Regions from separate parts of the Shewanella septentrionalis genome, predicted to be linked through region 2. Evidence: predicted binding sites of a transcription regulator. Region 2 holds the regulator's gene; the other holds the start of a gene.
What was found. The regulator MetJ, encoded in region 2, represses methionine synthesis genes. The targets are predictions, from matches to a motif close to TAGACGTCTAGACGTCTA.
Positions count from the first base shown of each region.

Region 1: msrA (peptide-methionine (S)-S-oxide reductase MsrA) is a predicted target of MetJ. The motif match lies at 3,723-3,740, and genes of this name have one in related genera.

Region 1 is NZ_JAMTCC010000002.1:177,429-185,364, reverse strand. Features, by position in the region: gene NE536_RS01950 (dihydrolipoyllysine-residue acetyltransferase) at 1-44, opposite strand, end outside; gene NE536_RS01945 (alpha-ketoacid dehydrogenase subunit beta) at 54-1,031, opposite strand; gene NE536_RS01940 (thiamine pyrophosphate-dependent dehydrogenase E1 component subunit alpha) at 1,035-2,213, opposite strand; gene astE (succinylglutamate desuccinylase) at 2,376-3,410, opposite strand; gene msrA (peptide-methionine (S)-S-oxide reductase MsrA) at 3,753-4,232, shown strand; gene pgm (phosphoglucomutase (alpha-D-glucose-1,6-bisphosphate-dependent)) at 4,345-5,997, opposite strand; gene seqA (replication initiation negative regulator SeqA) at 6,060-6,587, opposite strand; gene NE536_RS01915 (alpha/beta fold hydrolase) at 6,885-7,661, shown strand; gene NE536_RS01910 (DUF2788 domain-containing protein) at 7,763-7,936, shown strand, end outside.
Region 2 is NZ_JAMTCC010000038.1:33,699-41,634, reverse strand. Features, by position in the region: gene phsA (thiosulfate reductase PhsA) at 1-2,222, shown strand, start outside; gene NE536_RS18465 (4Fe-4S dicluster domain-containing protein) at 2,235-2,801, shown strand; gene nrfD (NrfD/PsrC family molybdoenzyme membrane anchor subunit) at 2,804-3,751, shown strand; gene NE536_RS18455 (sulfite exporter TauE/SafE family protein) at 3,856-4,599, opposite strand; gene metJ (met regulon transcriptional regulator MetJ) at 4,681-4,995, opposite strand; gene metB (cystathionine gamma-synthase) at 5,208-6,371, shown strand; gene NE536_RS18440 (bifunctional aspartate kinase/homoserine dehydrogenase II) at 6,383-7,936, shown strand, end outside.

The DNA of each region.
Region 1 (7,936 bases), on a different contig from region 2:
ACTACACCTTCGCCAATATCCGGCAAAATAAAATCTTTAATCATACCGGACTCCTAGAAGGTCACTGATGCTTTGATGGCTTCAAACGTTTTGAACGCATCAGGCATGTATTCTTTTTCATGAATGAGTGGGTACGGGGTATCTAAACCACAAACGCGGCTGATGGGCGACTCGAGATACAAGAAGCATTCTTGCTGGATTGTCGCGGCAATTTCACCGGCAAAACCACCAGTTAATGGTGCTTCATGGTTAACCAGCAAACGTCCTGTCTTTTTAACTGAATCGGCAACGGTATCGATATCCCAAGGTGACAAGGTGCGTAAATCAATAATTTCGCAGGAGATCCCTTCTCTAGCGGCCATGTCGGCGGCTTTTTCAAGGATTTCCATTTGCGCGCCCCACGCCACTAAGGTGATGTCTTTACCTTCGCGAACCACTTCAGCCTTGCCCAGTTCAATTTCATAATCGCCCGCTGGCACTTCGCCAACCGATGCGCGATATAAACGCTTAGGCTCAAAGAAGATCACTGGGTTTTTGTCACGAATTGACGCCAATAGCAGGCCTTTGGCTTGCTCTGGGTTACGTGGCACCACTACTTTTAATCCCGGTGTCTGGGTAAAATAAGCTTCGGGTGATTGCGAGTGATAATGGCCGCCAGCGATACCGCCGCCATAGGGCGTACGGAACACTAACCCACCGACATCGAACTCATTACCGCTACGGTAACGGAATTTAGCCGACTCGTTGACGATTTGATCGAACGCAGGAAAGATATAATCGGCGAATTGGATTTCAGCCACAGCAGTCATGCCATTTGAGGCTAAACCATTGGCAAAACCGGCAATACCTTGCTCTGTCAGCGGGGTATTAAAGCAGCGATCGCGGCCGAATTTTTCTTGAAGACCGGAAGTGGCGCGAAATACCCCACCAAAGTGACCCACATCTTCACCAAAAACCACCATGCGCTCATCGGCTTGCATGGCGATCGACAAGGCCTCATTGACGGCCTGTAACATATTCATTTCAGCCACGGCTTATAGTCTCCCTGCACTTTTTGGATAGGCTTGCGGATATTTTTTGATATGTTCTTTAAGCTCGGCAAGTTGCTTTCTCAGCACTGGCGTCGGCTTGTCGTACACATCTTCAATAATTTCATCCAGCATAGGCACAGGAATTTTTTCAGCCACTTTTACCGCAGCCAATACTTCTTCACGATATTTCTCATGCAGTTTCACATCATCCGCTTCAGCTAACCAACCTTTGTTGATAAGCCATAATTTGAAGCGTTTAACCGGATCGTGTTGCTGCCACTTGGCTTCTTCATCTTTCGAGCGATAACCTGATGGATCGTCTGATGATGAATGTGCACCGAGACGGTAAGTCATGGCTTCAATCAGCACAGGCGCATTATGCTCAATCGCATAGGCGCGGGCTTGCTGGGTTGCCGCTAACACGGCCAGCATGTCATTGCCGTCAACACGAATAGTGTGCATGCCATAACCCACACCGCGACTCGCAATACCGTTACCGGCAAACTGCTCTTCAGTTGGGGTTGAAATGGCGTAGCCATTGTTACGACAGAAGAAAATCACTGGACACTTCAATACTGCGGCCATGTTTAGACCGGCATGGAAGTCCCCTTCCGATGCAGCGCCTTCGCCAAAATAGCAAACCGCGACTTTGCGCTTACCTTGCATTTTTAAGCTGTAGCCCACACCCGTCGCCTGCGGGATTTGTGTCGCAAGGGGTGAAGAAATCGTTTGATAATGCAATGCTGCACTACCGTAGTGAATAGGCATTTGGCGACCTTTACCGAGATCTTTCTCGTTACTGAACATCTGATTCATAAACTGTTCAGTGGTAAAACCGCGATAACGCAGCGCCGCATGCTCACGGTATTGCGCGAGGATAACGTCTTCTTGATCGAGTGCGGCTACACTGCCGACAATCGCCGCTTCTTCACCCGTACAGGTCATATAAAAGCTGATGCGCCCTTGGCGCTGGGCACCTAACATACGTTCATCAAGTACCCGAGTGAACACGCAGGTATCGTAAATTTTAGTGGCTAAGGTTTCATCTATCACAGGCAAAACCGCGGTTTCATAAGTGGTGCCGTCGGCTTGTAGAATTCGAAGGATAGGAATGTGTAGCGATGCCTTATCCAAGAAGCCGACACGGTGCACTGTATCAGTGTTGAGTGTTGCTTTGCTCATATTGTGCTCTTGTTATCTCATTACGCACCAAAGCGTTTTGATGCGTCTGTTTATACGAATATGCCCGACGAACATTACGTTAACGTAAACTACCTATCAACCATTGGCATAGCTCAAACTACAAGTTATCCCTGCCTCGCATGTATATATTGCTTTACAAGCCTAACGCACGTCCGCATTCACCGCAGGGATCAGGCAAATCACAGTGCGATTGCCAATAGGCACTTTGGCATTAGGGAACACGACAGACTCAAACTCATGTTCCACTTTAATTTCTTGCCCACCTTCCCGCGCTAATACAAAACCTTTCGGGAAAGATCTGAAGTTTTCGACATCGGTTGCGAAGGTAAATTCAAAATCATCGAAATGTTTATTGATGACCCGGCACACTTGGTACAAGTTAACCTTATCGGCATCAAATGCATCCAACTCCAACGGCTTAGCGGTGATCAAGCGCATAAACATTTCATGGGTCGCGATAAAACGCGTCATGTCGTTCTGCCCCATGGGATAGACTTTGCCAAGCTCAATGGTAAAGGCATCGGCGCCGTAGTGTTCGGAGGAAAAATAGCTAAAGGTCGTGGTCGGTTCGTGGTGAAAAAGAACCGTATCGACGCCGCTTGCGGCTAAAAACATGATTTGCTCGCCGCTAAAGGCACGCCCTGGACGATAGGGATAGATAGCGAACTTTTCATGCTTCGAGGCGCGCATCGCCGTGTGCAGATCATAATGAATGCGCTGACGACCATCTGCAACCGCGGTATAAAAACGGTCCACATAGGCTTCGAGTTTTTTGGCGCGCACTCGCTCAGGATTGACTAATCCCGGAGGATTGGAATGCTCACCACTAAACAGACGATTCATGTTCTCATCGATAATCCGCGTGCCGTTATTAATCGCTAATGGATTACCAATCAGGAATAAAGTGCGCTGTTTCGCGATGATCTTTTGCTGTAAAAGCTGCTTAATTAAGCCATTGCAGAGTTCAATGGGCGCGGTCTCGTTACCGTGAACACCGCAAGAAAGGACAACATCTTTTCCTTCATTCTGGGCGGGCTCAAAAACGATAACGCCAGTATCCCACACTTCAACTTGGGTATGGTCGCCTAAGCTAAATGAAAACTCGCCATCGAACTGTTCAGGATGGGCTAAGGTGAGCGCTAAAAAATCCTTTGAATCTAACAGAGCTTGTAACACAGAATTCTCCTTATAATGGTGTGTAACAGTAACGGCGCAATAGCATCAGTGCAGATAGCAATAACCACTCAAGCATTCATCTCACCGCGGTTAGGCTTACTCGCACCTTAAAAAGCGGCTTCAATACTAACACATGTTTTTAATGCTGTTCTCAGACATTTATCGCCATAGGACCCAGTTTTGAACGGAATAAGATCAACGCGGCGCTTTGCTATGCCGAGTGTAAATTTCCAATCATCTTATCGAAAAATCGTCCTGCATAAATATTCCTGCTAGAGGCTTGCTTTTGCGCGCGAGTTTTATCACAATCCTTAGCCATCTAGACTTCTATTGGATTTAATTATGGCGTTAGCAACCTTTGGTGCCGGCTGTTTCTGGGGCGTAGAGTATTTTTTTAGACAAGTGAATGGCGTATCGAATGCCACCTGCGGCTATATGGGCGGCAATAATAGCGCGACCACCTATGAAGAAGTCAAAAAAGGCAAAACGGGCCACGCCGAAGTGGTACAAGTGGAATTTGACCCTGCCTTGGTCAGTTATGAAGACTTGCTCGAGGTATTTTGGAAAAACCACAATCCAACCAGCCTGAACATGCAAGGTGGAGATATAGGCACTCAATACCGCAGCACGATTTTCTTCCATGACAGTGAACAAAAAGCCGCAGCAGAAGCCTCAAAATTAGCTTTTGCCCGCTCAGGTCGTTGGGGATTACGCCATATCGTGACTGAAATAGTGCCATTGCAACAGTTCCATGTGGCAGAGGAATATCACCAAAATTACATTGATAAAAATAACTTACCGAGTTGTCATATCGAGTACTAAATACAGTCAAATCAGCATGAGTTTAATACTCATAACTGGCATTAGACACAAACAAAAACGCACTCAAAACTGAGTGCGTTTGTTTTTAATACTTTATAAACCTACTGCTGCATTAAGCGTTCAGCGCCTTATCAATTAATGCCTGCGCATCTTTGATAATTTCAGCTAAATGCTGCTCACTGATAAAACTCTCGCCGTAGATTTTAAATAACGCTTCCGTGCCCGATGGACGCGCCGCAAACCAACCATTCGCCGTAGTCACTTTAATGCCACCAATGGCAGCATTATTGCCCGGTGCATGGGTTAACACGTTTTCGATTGCCTCACCCGCAAGCACTGTGGCATTTAAGGTTTCAGCATTTAATAACGCAAATTTGGCCTTGTTTTCAAGACTGATTGGGCTATCGATACGCTTGTAAAAGCTTTGGCCAAATTGTTTTACTAGCTCTTGATGGCGTTGACCTGGAGTTTTACCTGTCACCGCAAGAATTTCTGCGGCAAGTAACCCTAGAATAAAGCCGTCTTTATCTGTACACCACGTAGTGCCATCACGGCGCAAAAACGCCGCGCCAGCGCTCTCTTCACCGCCAAAGGCGATGGTGGCTTCGGCTAAACCATCAACAAACCACTTAAAACCCACAGGCACTTCGAGTAACTTTTTGCCATGGAAAGCACAGATTTTATCGATAAGCGCACTCGATACTAAGGTTTTACCTATGGCTAAGCTATCGCTCCAATCCGGTCTGTGCGTCAGTAAATAATCGATAGCGACCGCAAGGTAGTGATTAGGGTCCATCAAGCCTGTACCAGGGCAGACAATGCCGTGGCGGTCATAGTCAGGATCATTGCCAAGGCATAAATCAAAGGATTCTTTATGGGCGAGTAACCCTGCCATCGCATAGGTAGACGAGCAATCCATGCGGATTTTGCCGTCTTTATCCAGCGGCATAAAGCTAAAGCTTGGGTCAACTTTATCATTGACTAAGGTGATATCGAGCCCATAACGCGCGGCAATCGGTGCCCAGTAGAAAATCCCTGAACCACCGAGCGGGTCAACACCGATACGCAGCTTAGCGTTGGCAATCGCCTGCATATCGATAACATTTTCTAAATCAGCCACATAGGGCGTTACCAAATCAATGGCGTTGACATAGCCTGAGGCCAGCGCTTCGGCATACGCTAATTTTTGCACGCCAGCTAACGCTTGGCGTAAGTAATCATTGGCACGCGACTCAATCCAAGCCGTGATATTACCTTCGGCCGGTCCACCATGGGGTGGATTGTATTTGATCCCGCCATCTTGAGGCGGATTGTGGGAAGGCGTGATAATCAAACCATCGGAAAGAGGCGCACCTGTGATATTTGCTTCGCGATTGGCGCAAATCACTCCATGGGACACCACAGGCGTTGGCGTGAAACCATCATTCTGCTGGATATGCACAGTGACTTTATTTGCCGCCAGCACTTCAATGGCCGATAAATAAGCGGCGTAGGATAACGCATGGGTGTCAATCCCGAGGATCAACGGCCCATTGATATTCACCGATTGGCGATAATCCACCACAGCTTGGGTAATCGCCCAAATGTGTTGTTGGTTAAAACTGCCATTAAAAGCGCAGCCTCTGTGCCCAGAAGTGCCAAAGGTAACGCGTTGTTGTACGTCATCCATATTTGGCGTGATGCTGTAATAGTGGCTCATCAGTTTTGGAATATTGACCAGATCCGTCTGATTAGCGATTTGTCCTGCCCTTTGATGTATTGCCACCTATGGCTCTCCTGCACTCAATTACAAATAAAAACAATGATTAAACTTAGCTCAATAGCGGATTAAACGCGCTCGGCTATGCCAGCTGCAACCGTTGCATCACAGCCAAATTGCACTAAGACTTCGGATAAAATGGTGCGTTTCTTGGCGGTATTGTTATTGCTCGTCACCCAAAAACCACTGGTACCGATTTCTTTAGGATTCGCCGAGGCACTCGCTTCCAGTAATTGCTCTTTCGAACGGGCAAAATACAAACGATCGCGCCCTTGGATCTGCAGAATTTGCGAGAACTGCTCTGGGGCTAATTGATACAGACTTTCGAGCAAAAAGAGGAAACGCCCTACCGCGCCTTTTTGTTGCGATAACAGATGTTCATCGACTAAGCGACTAAAGTCATTCACAGCAGGTGCAGCTTGAATCGGCTCAGCCTCTAAACTTGGTTGGCTTATCGCCAAAGGCTGAGGTGGTTCGACCGCATCGACGGACAGGCCGAGTAATCGACGAAGAATGTCAGAGGCGCTCTCACCAATACGTTCTGTTTTGCTGGCAATATGACGATAGAGCTCTTCATCAACTTCGATATATTTCATAACCTTAATTATCCTTTGTTATTCGACAGGCTTAACCGAAAAAAGTGTACCACAGCGATCGGGGCAGATCATTGCGATCGGTTACCAGTGTATCCATGTCTATCAATCTGATAAAGCGCCATTATTCTAAAAATGCGTGAAATAGCACAGCAAACTAGCAGATAATCGACAATTGCCGAAAAAGCGCCCAAGTTCATCGCTGCATACACGCCAAAGTAGCAACTGACTTGTCAAGCCAACGGCATTAAGGGCACAATTCGCGCCACGTTAAGCTAAACATATCCAACAGGAATCACCATGAACTTTGTTTCTACAGGCCAAGGACCCGCAGTACTCTTGATCCACGGCTTGTTCGGCAACCTAGATAACCTCAAAGGCCTAGGGCAAGTATTAGAAAGCCAGTATCAGGTTATTCGTGTCGATGTGCCCAATCATGGTTTAAGTGAGCATTGGGATGAGATGGATTACCCTCGCCTCGCCACGGCCATGGTTTCATTACTCGACGAACTGGCTATTGAACGCGCCCATATAGTGGGTCACTCCATGGGCGGTAAAATCGCCATGGCGACAGCGTTAGCCTTTCCAGAGCGCATTATCAGCATGGTGGCAGCCGATATTGCCCCCGTCGCCTATGAGCCAAGACATGACTTAGTGTTTGCCGCATTAGCAAGTCTGCCCTTAGAAGGTCATACCGACAGACGCTTTGCCCTTAACCACTTAATAGACAAAGGTATCGACGAAGCCACGGCGCAGTTTTTACTCAAAAACCTGCAACGTACCGACACGGGCTTTCGTTGGAAGCTGAACTTAAGTGGTCTAAAGGCTTGTTACCCCAACATTATTGGTTGGCACAATCAGGTGCCCAATTCAGTACAAAGCTATAATGGCCCGAGTCTATTTATTCGCGGCGGTGACTCAAATTATGTTACTGGAGAACACAGAAGCGCTATCATGGCGCAATTCCCTGCAGCGCAGGCGAAAACCCTCGAAGGCTGTGGTCATTGGTTACATGCACAGAAACCCGCCATCTTTAACCGGATTGTGTCTGAATTTATTGACAAACAATCAATGTAAATCAGCAGCAAACTCGACCTAAAGCATATGGTAGCCGCCATCTTGATGTGATATATTCGCGCCTCTTTTGGCCTTAGAACACTCTCGAGGACTAAGAAAGTATGTTATCTCAGTACATGGAACAAATTGAAACCATCGGCCTGAACCTGTTTTTTGCCTCGATATTTTTCTTTATCGGCATGGCCATCCACGATGTGCTTAAACAAGGTAACGTGCCGAAATTTGGTCGATTTATTGTTTGGTTAGTGTTATTTCTCGGCTGCGCCGGGTTTATT
Region 2 (7,936 bases):
CGTTGGCCAGTCTGCTGCCGGGCAGCTTAGCGGCATTAGAGAATAAGCAGCTAAAGGGCATGGGCAAAGACATTGCCAGTATTTGCGAAATGTGTTCAACCCGTTGCCCGATTTCTGCGCGGGTGATTGAGGGCAAAAACGTCTTCATTAGTGGCAACAAGGCCGCTAAATCCTTTGGCGGTAAAGTGTGTGCCCGTGGCGGCGCAGGCCATAGTTTATTGTACGATCCACAGCGTATCGTTAAACCGTTAAAGCGGGTCGGCGAACGTGGCGAAGGCAAATGGGCCGAGATCAGTTGGGATGAGGCTTATCAACTCATCGCCGAAAACCTAAATAAAATCAAAAAAGAACATGGCCCAGAAGCCGTGGCATTCTCGTCAAAATCGGGCTCACAAGAAAAGCATTTGTTTCATCTCGCGACCGCCTTTGGCAGTCCCAATACCTTTACCCACGCTTCAACATGTCCCGGCGGTTATGAAATTGCCGCTAAGGCTATTTTTGGCACTAAGGTCAAACGAGATTTAAGTAACTCTAAATACATCATTAACTTCGGCCATAACCTGTACGAAGGCATCAATATGTCCGAAACCCGCGGCATGATGGCGGCGCAAATGGACAAAGGTGCCAAGCTGGTGGTGTTCGAGCCAAGATTCTCCGTTGTGGCCGATAAAGCTGATGAATGGTATGCCATTCGCCCCGGTACCGATGTGGCCGTCGCCTTGGCGTTATGCCATGTATTGATTGAAGATAATCTTTACGACAAGGCATTTGTCGCGCGCTATGTGGAAGGCTTCGAAGCCTTTGCCGCCGAAGTGAAAGCTTATACCCCTGAATGGGCTGAAACCATCTCCGATGTGCCTGCCAAAGACATTCGTCGCATCGCCCACGAATATGCGGCAAAAGCGCCCCATGCCGTGGTCGATTTTGGTCACAGAGCCACCTTTACCACCGAAGAGTTTGAGATGCGCCGCGCCCTGTACGCCGCCAACGTCTTGATTGGTAATATTGAGCGCAAGGGCGGGATTTATATCGGCCAGAAACCCGGTGATTACAACAAGCTTGCCGGTGAAGCAGTTGCGCCCGTATTGGCTAAACCTGGCGTGAAAGACATGCCAAAACCAGCAGCGAAACGTATCGATCAAGTGGAAGAGCAGTACGCCATGATGTGGACATCGGGCGGCGTTTACCAAACTATTCTCGATGCCACGTTAAGCGCTGTTCCTTACCAGTTACACGGCTGGGTGATGTCACGCACTAACCCAATGCAAACCATGACAGACAGGGCGCGCGTTGTTGAAGCGATGAAAAAGCTCGACTTTGTTGCCGTGTGCGATGTGTATATCAGTGAAACCGCCGCCTATGCGGACGTGATTTTACCTGAGTCGACTTATCTTGAACGTGATGAAGAAATTGCCGATAAGTCAGGTAAAAATCCCGCCTATTATGTGCGCCAACGAGTCGTTGAAACCTTAGGTGATACTAAGCCTTCTTGGCAGATCTTTAAGGATGTGGGCGTGGCTATGGGCCTTGGCGAGTTCTATCCATGGGAAAACATGGAAACCCTGCAAATGCTGCAGGTGAACCGTGACACTGACCTGCTGCGCCGTATTAAAGACGAAGGTTTTGTGAGTTTTGGTAAGCCAATTATGTTGTGCGAGCCTAAGATGGTTGCCGAGTTTATTAAGGCATACCCCAATGCGCGACCTGCCGATGACGACGGCACTTATGCAAGCGCACTCACCTTTAAAACCCCGAGTGGCAAGATTGAACTCACCTCCGCCAAAGTCGAAGCCATGGCACCGGGCCGTGGGGTGATCAAGTTCCGCGAAGTGCATCTTAAAAAAGCAGATGAGCTGTACTTTATCCAAGGCAAAGTGGCGGTGCACACCAATGGCGCCACCCACAATGTACCTATGCTCGCTAACCTGATGTCGGATAACGCTGTGTGGGTTCACCCCATCACTGCGGGCAAATTAGGGATCAGCAATGGCGACCCAATCCGCCTCACCAGCAGTGTTGGCACAGAAGAAGGCCATGCCTTAGTCACGCCGGGTATTCGCCAAGATACTGTGTTTGCTTACATGGGCTTTGGTTCTAAAAACAAAGAGTTGGTCAGAGCAACGGGCAAAGGTATCCACTGCGGTAACTTACTACCGCACGTTACTGCTCCTGTGTGTGGCATGACAGTGCACACCACGGGCGTCACGCTGGCAAAGCGCTAATCGGAGGCTTAAATGAATAAACGATATGTAATGGTGCACGACGAGAATAAGTGCATCGGCTGCCAAGCTTGTAACGTGGCGTGTCGCAGTGAAAATGGCGTACCCGAAGGCGTTACTCGTTTGCAAGTGCGAGTGGAAGGCCCCTTTGGTGAGATGCCAAATCTGCACTTCAAATACCACAGGGTATCTTGCCAGCAATGTGAAGATGCGCCCTGCGTTAAGGTGTGCCCAACGGGCGCGGCCTATGTGGGTGAAGACGGTATTATCTCTATCCATACCGAGAAGTGTGTCGGTTGTATGTACTGTGTGGCAGCGTGCCCTTATAAAGTGCGCTTTATGAACCCAGAAACCAAGGCGGCGGATAAGTGTAACTTCTGTAAGGATACGCGTTTAGCACGGGGCGAAGAGCCAGCGTGTGTGACTGTGTGTCCAACCGATGCCTTAGTGTTTGGCGATGCCAATGATCCTAAGAGTGAAGTGGCCATCATGCTCAACACTAAAATCACTTACCAAGATAAAACCCATTTGGGCACTAAACCTAGGGTGTATCGCGTTCCTACCAAAAGAGGGGGGATTTGATTATGAACAATACTTGGGGCGACATGGCGCAATATGATCCTGTCACTTGGCACTGGGTCATCGCCGTTTACCTGTTTATGGCGGGGTTATCCGCGGGCAGTTTATTGATTGGCATTGGTTTACGCTGGGCGAATAAGGAACTCAGCGCGGGAGCTGAAAGCAGCATTCTTAAGGCGGCAGCCATTATTGGGCCTGTAGCAATTAGCTTAGGTCTAGCTTGTTTAGTGTTTGACTTAACCAAACCATTCCACTTTTGGTTGATCTTAATTCACTATAACTTCCAGTCTGTTATGGCAATCGGGGTGCTGGCGCTGCTGGCGTATTCTCCCTTGGCCTTTGCATACGCCATTATTGTGCTGCGGGATGACTTACCAAAATGGGGTTTGGGTTTCCTAACACCTATCGCTAAGTTACTTATGCCATTTCGAAAGCTGATTGAAGTATTGTTGTTTGTCCTCGCCATTGGCGTAGGGGCTTACACTGGCTTCTTAATTTCGGCGATGAATGCCTATCCTATGCTCAACACTGCGGTACTGCCTGCGCTGTTTTTAGTGTCGGGTTTGTCGGCGGGCGCTGCGGCAAATGCGGTACTGGCGTTGCTGATGTTTAAGACGGACAGCCACGACAAAACTTTAGTGAAGATGCACGGTTTAGAATTGCCTGTGATGGCGATTGAAATCCTGTTCCTGTTCATGTTGTTCTGCGCCTTGTACTTCAAGGGCGGCGCGGCGGCTGCGGCCTTAGCGTCGTTAACCTCTGGGCTATGGGCAAGCGTGTTCTGGATAGGCGTCGTCGGTATAGGTTTTGGTATTCCATTGCTGTTCATGTTGCTACCAGCCGCGACTCGCCATACTAAGGGCGCAATGATCATGGTTGCCTGCGCGAGCTTAACCGGCGTACTCGCTCTAAGACACTTTATTGTGTACGCAGGGCAAAGCTATTTAAGCTGAGTGTAAGCTGGCTTTAGATATTGATAGATAAAGAAAAGCACTGACAATGTCAGTGCTTTTTATTGTTTGAATCTTCAGATGATTTGCCAATACAAGCAGGACGCTTATTGGGGCAATAACTCGATAACCGATTTCACCGTTAGCACTAAGGCGCTGATACTGCACAGGACTAACGTCGCCATTTTAGTTTTATCTTTATCGACACTGCCCACCAATCGCCCCGCGACTAAATACCCTAAAAGCACAGAAGGCAGCAACATTAACGACAGCCACAGGTGCTTCAATTCTAATAAGCCAGTGATCGCCAGAATGACCATAGCTATGGTGGAACTAAAAATGAAGAAGGCCGACAGGGCGGCGCGAAACTGCGAAGCGTCTTTGCCTGACAATAGAATCGCCATCGGCGGGCCACCAATCGCGGCGATATTGCCGAAGATCCCTGAAACCACACCCGCACCGAAGAGGGTTTTCTTATTCACTGGCAGGCTGAATTTATACAGGCTGAGGATCACTGCGACAGTCACAATGGCGGCGATGGATAACCCGAGTATGGGCTGAGGCGCAAACAGCAACAGGCTCGCGCCGATAAAACCGCCGGGCACGCGACCTAGGAGCGCATATTGCAAGCCATTGAATTCTAAATGACCACGTTCCCGGAATAAGGTCAGTAGCGAGATGGTAAATCCCATGGCAATAACGGGACCCGGTACGAGCTGCGGATCGACGATATACAGCAAAGGGCTGGCGACAACCGCTAGGCCAAACCCAATCAGGCTCTGGGTTAAGGCGCCAAGAAATACAATCAGCGAGGCCAAGGCAAGAGTCTGTGGATCTATCATAGAAAACATAGGATTCCATATAAACAAAAAGGGATCGTTAACGATCCCTATTGATGAGCACTGTGATGTAACTTTGCCAGCGACAAGTCGCTATTCCATGTCTTCCCACTCGATCCCCATCTCGTCCATCAGCAACTTGGCTTCGGCGGGAATGCTGTCTGGGCTATCTTTTGACAGATCTTCATCGTTAGGCAATGGCTGGCCAGTGTAGGCGTGCAAAAATGCCTCACACAACAGCTCGCTGTTGGTGGCGTGACGCAAATTATTGACCTGACGACGAGTTCGTTCGTCCGTAAGGACCTTAAGCACTTTGAGCGGAATAGACACAGTAATTTTTTTTACTTGTTCATTCTTCTTGCCATGTTCAGCATAGGGGCTGATGTATTCCCCATTCCATTCAGTCATTGACTCACCTGTTATAACGCTAAATTCGGGGCAGATTTTAAACCCTTACAAACAACAGTCAAATTATTGCTACTATTTCTTTGTGATTGCAAACAGATTTCTTTATGTTTAGACGTCTAAACGTCTTCACGCCTATTGACGATGGCGTTGGGCTTAGGTACATTTAGACGTCCAGACATCTCTATCAGTCTACCGAATTTAGGAGTCCACCCATGGCAGAGCGTCAATTAGCCACACTGGCAGTGCGTCAGGGTATCGAAAGCGATACTCAATATGGTGCAGTTGTGCCACCGATTTATTTGTCGACTAATTACGCCTTCGATGGTCATAAAAATCCCCGCGAATTCGATTACAGTCGTTCAGGCAACCCAACGCGCTGCATTTTAGGCGAAGCATTAGCGCAATTAGAAAAGGGCGCCACTGGTATAGTGACCTGCACTGGCATGGCGGCCATCACCTTAGTGACCACTTTGCTCGGCCCCGATGACCTATTGGTCGTGCCCCACGATTGTTACGGCGGCTCCTACCGTTTATTTACCAACTTGGCGAAGAAAGGCCAGTTTAAGCTGATTGTGGTTGACCAAACCGACAGCCAAGCGTTAGCCGCCGCCATTGCGCAGAATCCTAAGATGGTGTGGCTCGAAACCCCATCGAACCCGTTATTGCGTGTGGTGGATATCGAAGCTATTGCTAAGGCGAGCCATGGGGTCGGCGCGCTGGTGGTGGTCGATAACACCTTTTTATCGCCGATATTGCAACAACCCCTATTGTTAGGCGCGGATATCGTTATCCACTCCACCACTAAATATATCAATGGTCACAGCGATGTGGTCGGCGGCGCAGTGGTCGCTAAAGACGCGCAAATCGGTGAAAGCTTACATTGGTGGTCGAACACTCTAGGCTTAACGGGGTCAGCCTTCGACAGTTATCTGACCCTGCGCGGCCTGCGTACCTTAGCGGTGCGTATTCGCGAGCATCAAACCAATGCCCAGCGTATTATTGAGGTATTAACGCAAAGCCCTGTGGTGAGCAAAGTCTATTACCCCGGTCTTGCGGATCACCCAGGTCACGCCATTGCGGCCAAGCAACAACAGGGCTTTGGCGCTATGCTGAGCTTTGAGCTCAAAGGCGGCGAGGCCGAAGTGGTGGCCTTTTTAGGTGCACTCAGCTTATTTAGCGTGGCGGAAAGTTTAGGTGGCGTCGAAAGTTTAGTGGCCGTGCCTGCCACTATGACCCACAGAGCCATGGAGCCGCAAGCGCGCTTCGAGGCTGGTATTAAGGACACCCTATTGCGTCTATCGGTGGGTATTGAAGATGCCGCCGATTTAGTTGCAGATATTCAAGCAGGATTAGCCGCCGTTGCGGCTTGTCAGTAGAGGAATAATAGATGGCACGTTGTCACTTACATAAATTTGGTGGCTCCAGTTTAGCGGATGCCGATTGTTATCGTCGAGTTGCCCATATCCTGTTAACCCACGGTCATAGTGATGATCTCGTTGTGGTCTCTGCGGCGGGTAAAAGCACGAATTTCCTGTATAAATTATTAGCGCTGCGTGATGCGGGTCAGCTATGGCAAGAAGAGTTACAAGTGCTGATCAGCTACCAACAGGGGTTGATTGAGCAGTTGTTGTCGAATGAACAAGCTCGCGATCTGCGTGAGCGTTTGGCCACAGATAAAGCGCAACTCATCAGCTTGTTGTCCTTAGATGAGCGCAATGAATACCAAATCAACCATGTGGTGAGCTTTGGCGAACGTTGGTCGGCACGTTTAATGGCGGCGCTACTGCGCGAATCTGGCGTGGCGGCAAGCCATGTGGATGCCTGTTCAATTTTAGTGGCCGATGAAGCCGCCGTGCCGCAAATTCGGGTGCAAGAATCCCGCGCTAAAGTACAAGCGCTATTGGCCGCCCACCCAAATGAACGCTTAGTGATCACAGGCTTTATCTGCGCTAACGAGCGCGGCGATACTTTATTACTTGGTCGTAATGGTTCCGATTTTAGCGCTAGCTTGATTGCCAGCCTTGCCGATATTGAGCGCGTGACCATTTGGACCGATGTGGAAGGGGTGTTCAATGCCGACCCTAATAAGATCAACGATGCTAAATTACTAAAAAGCATGTCTCTTGCCGAAGCTGACCGCTTAGCGCGTTTAGGCTCGCCAGTATTGCATTCGCGTACTTTGCAGCCGCTGTTTAATACCGAAGTGAGTTTAGCGGTGCGCTCAAGTTATGCATCCCACACCGACTTTACCTTGATTGCGCCCCACAGTTCGTCGGCGAGCGCGCCTGTGGTGACTAATCTCAATGCTGTGGTCCTATTCGGCTTTAAGCTTACGGGCGAATTAACGAGCCTATTAGATTCGTTGATCGCAGCGGGTTTAACGCCATTGGCCCATTGGACCTCTGCCCATCAAAGGGTTGAACTTGCTTATACCGCTGAGAATCAAAAACAAGTTCAAAGATTACTCGATGCCGAGGCACAAGCATTAGGGATCAGCGAACAACAGATCAACACAGATCTCGGCCTAGTGGCGTTAGTGAGTGCCGATGCCGAACATTATCGCCGTAGCTTTGCCCGTTTATTAAGCCGTGATGCTAAACCTTTGTTCAGTGGCGATTTAAGTTTAGTGACGTTAGTGCCCCAGTCACAGGTGAATCTGTTAACCCAAAAAGTCCACCGTCGCTGCGCTGGGCCGCGTAAACGCATTGGTGTCTTACTGCTCGGCGTGGGCAACATAGGTGAGGCTTGGGTCGATTTGTTTAAGTCGGTGTCGCCATCACTGGATCATGAACTCGAAGCCAGTGTTGAGTTAGTCGGTTTAGTCAGTTCGAGTAAAGCCTTGATTAAATCCACAGGCATTAATCTTGCCGCGTGGCAGACTGAGTTTAATACCGAGGCTACGCCTTGGCAGTACGAGCACTTGTTCGAGCAATTAGAACGG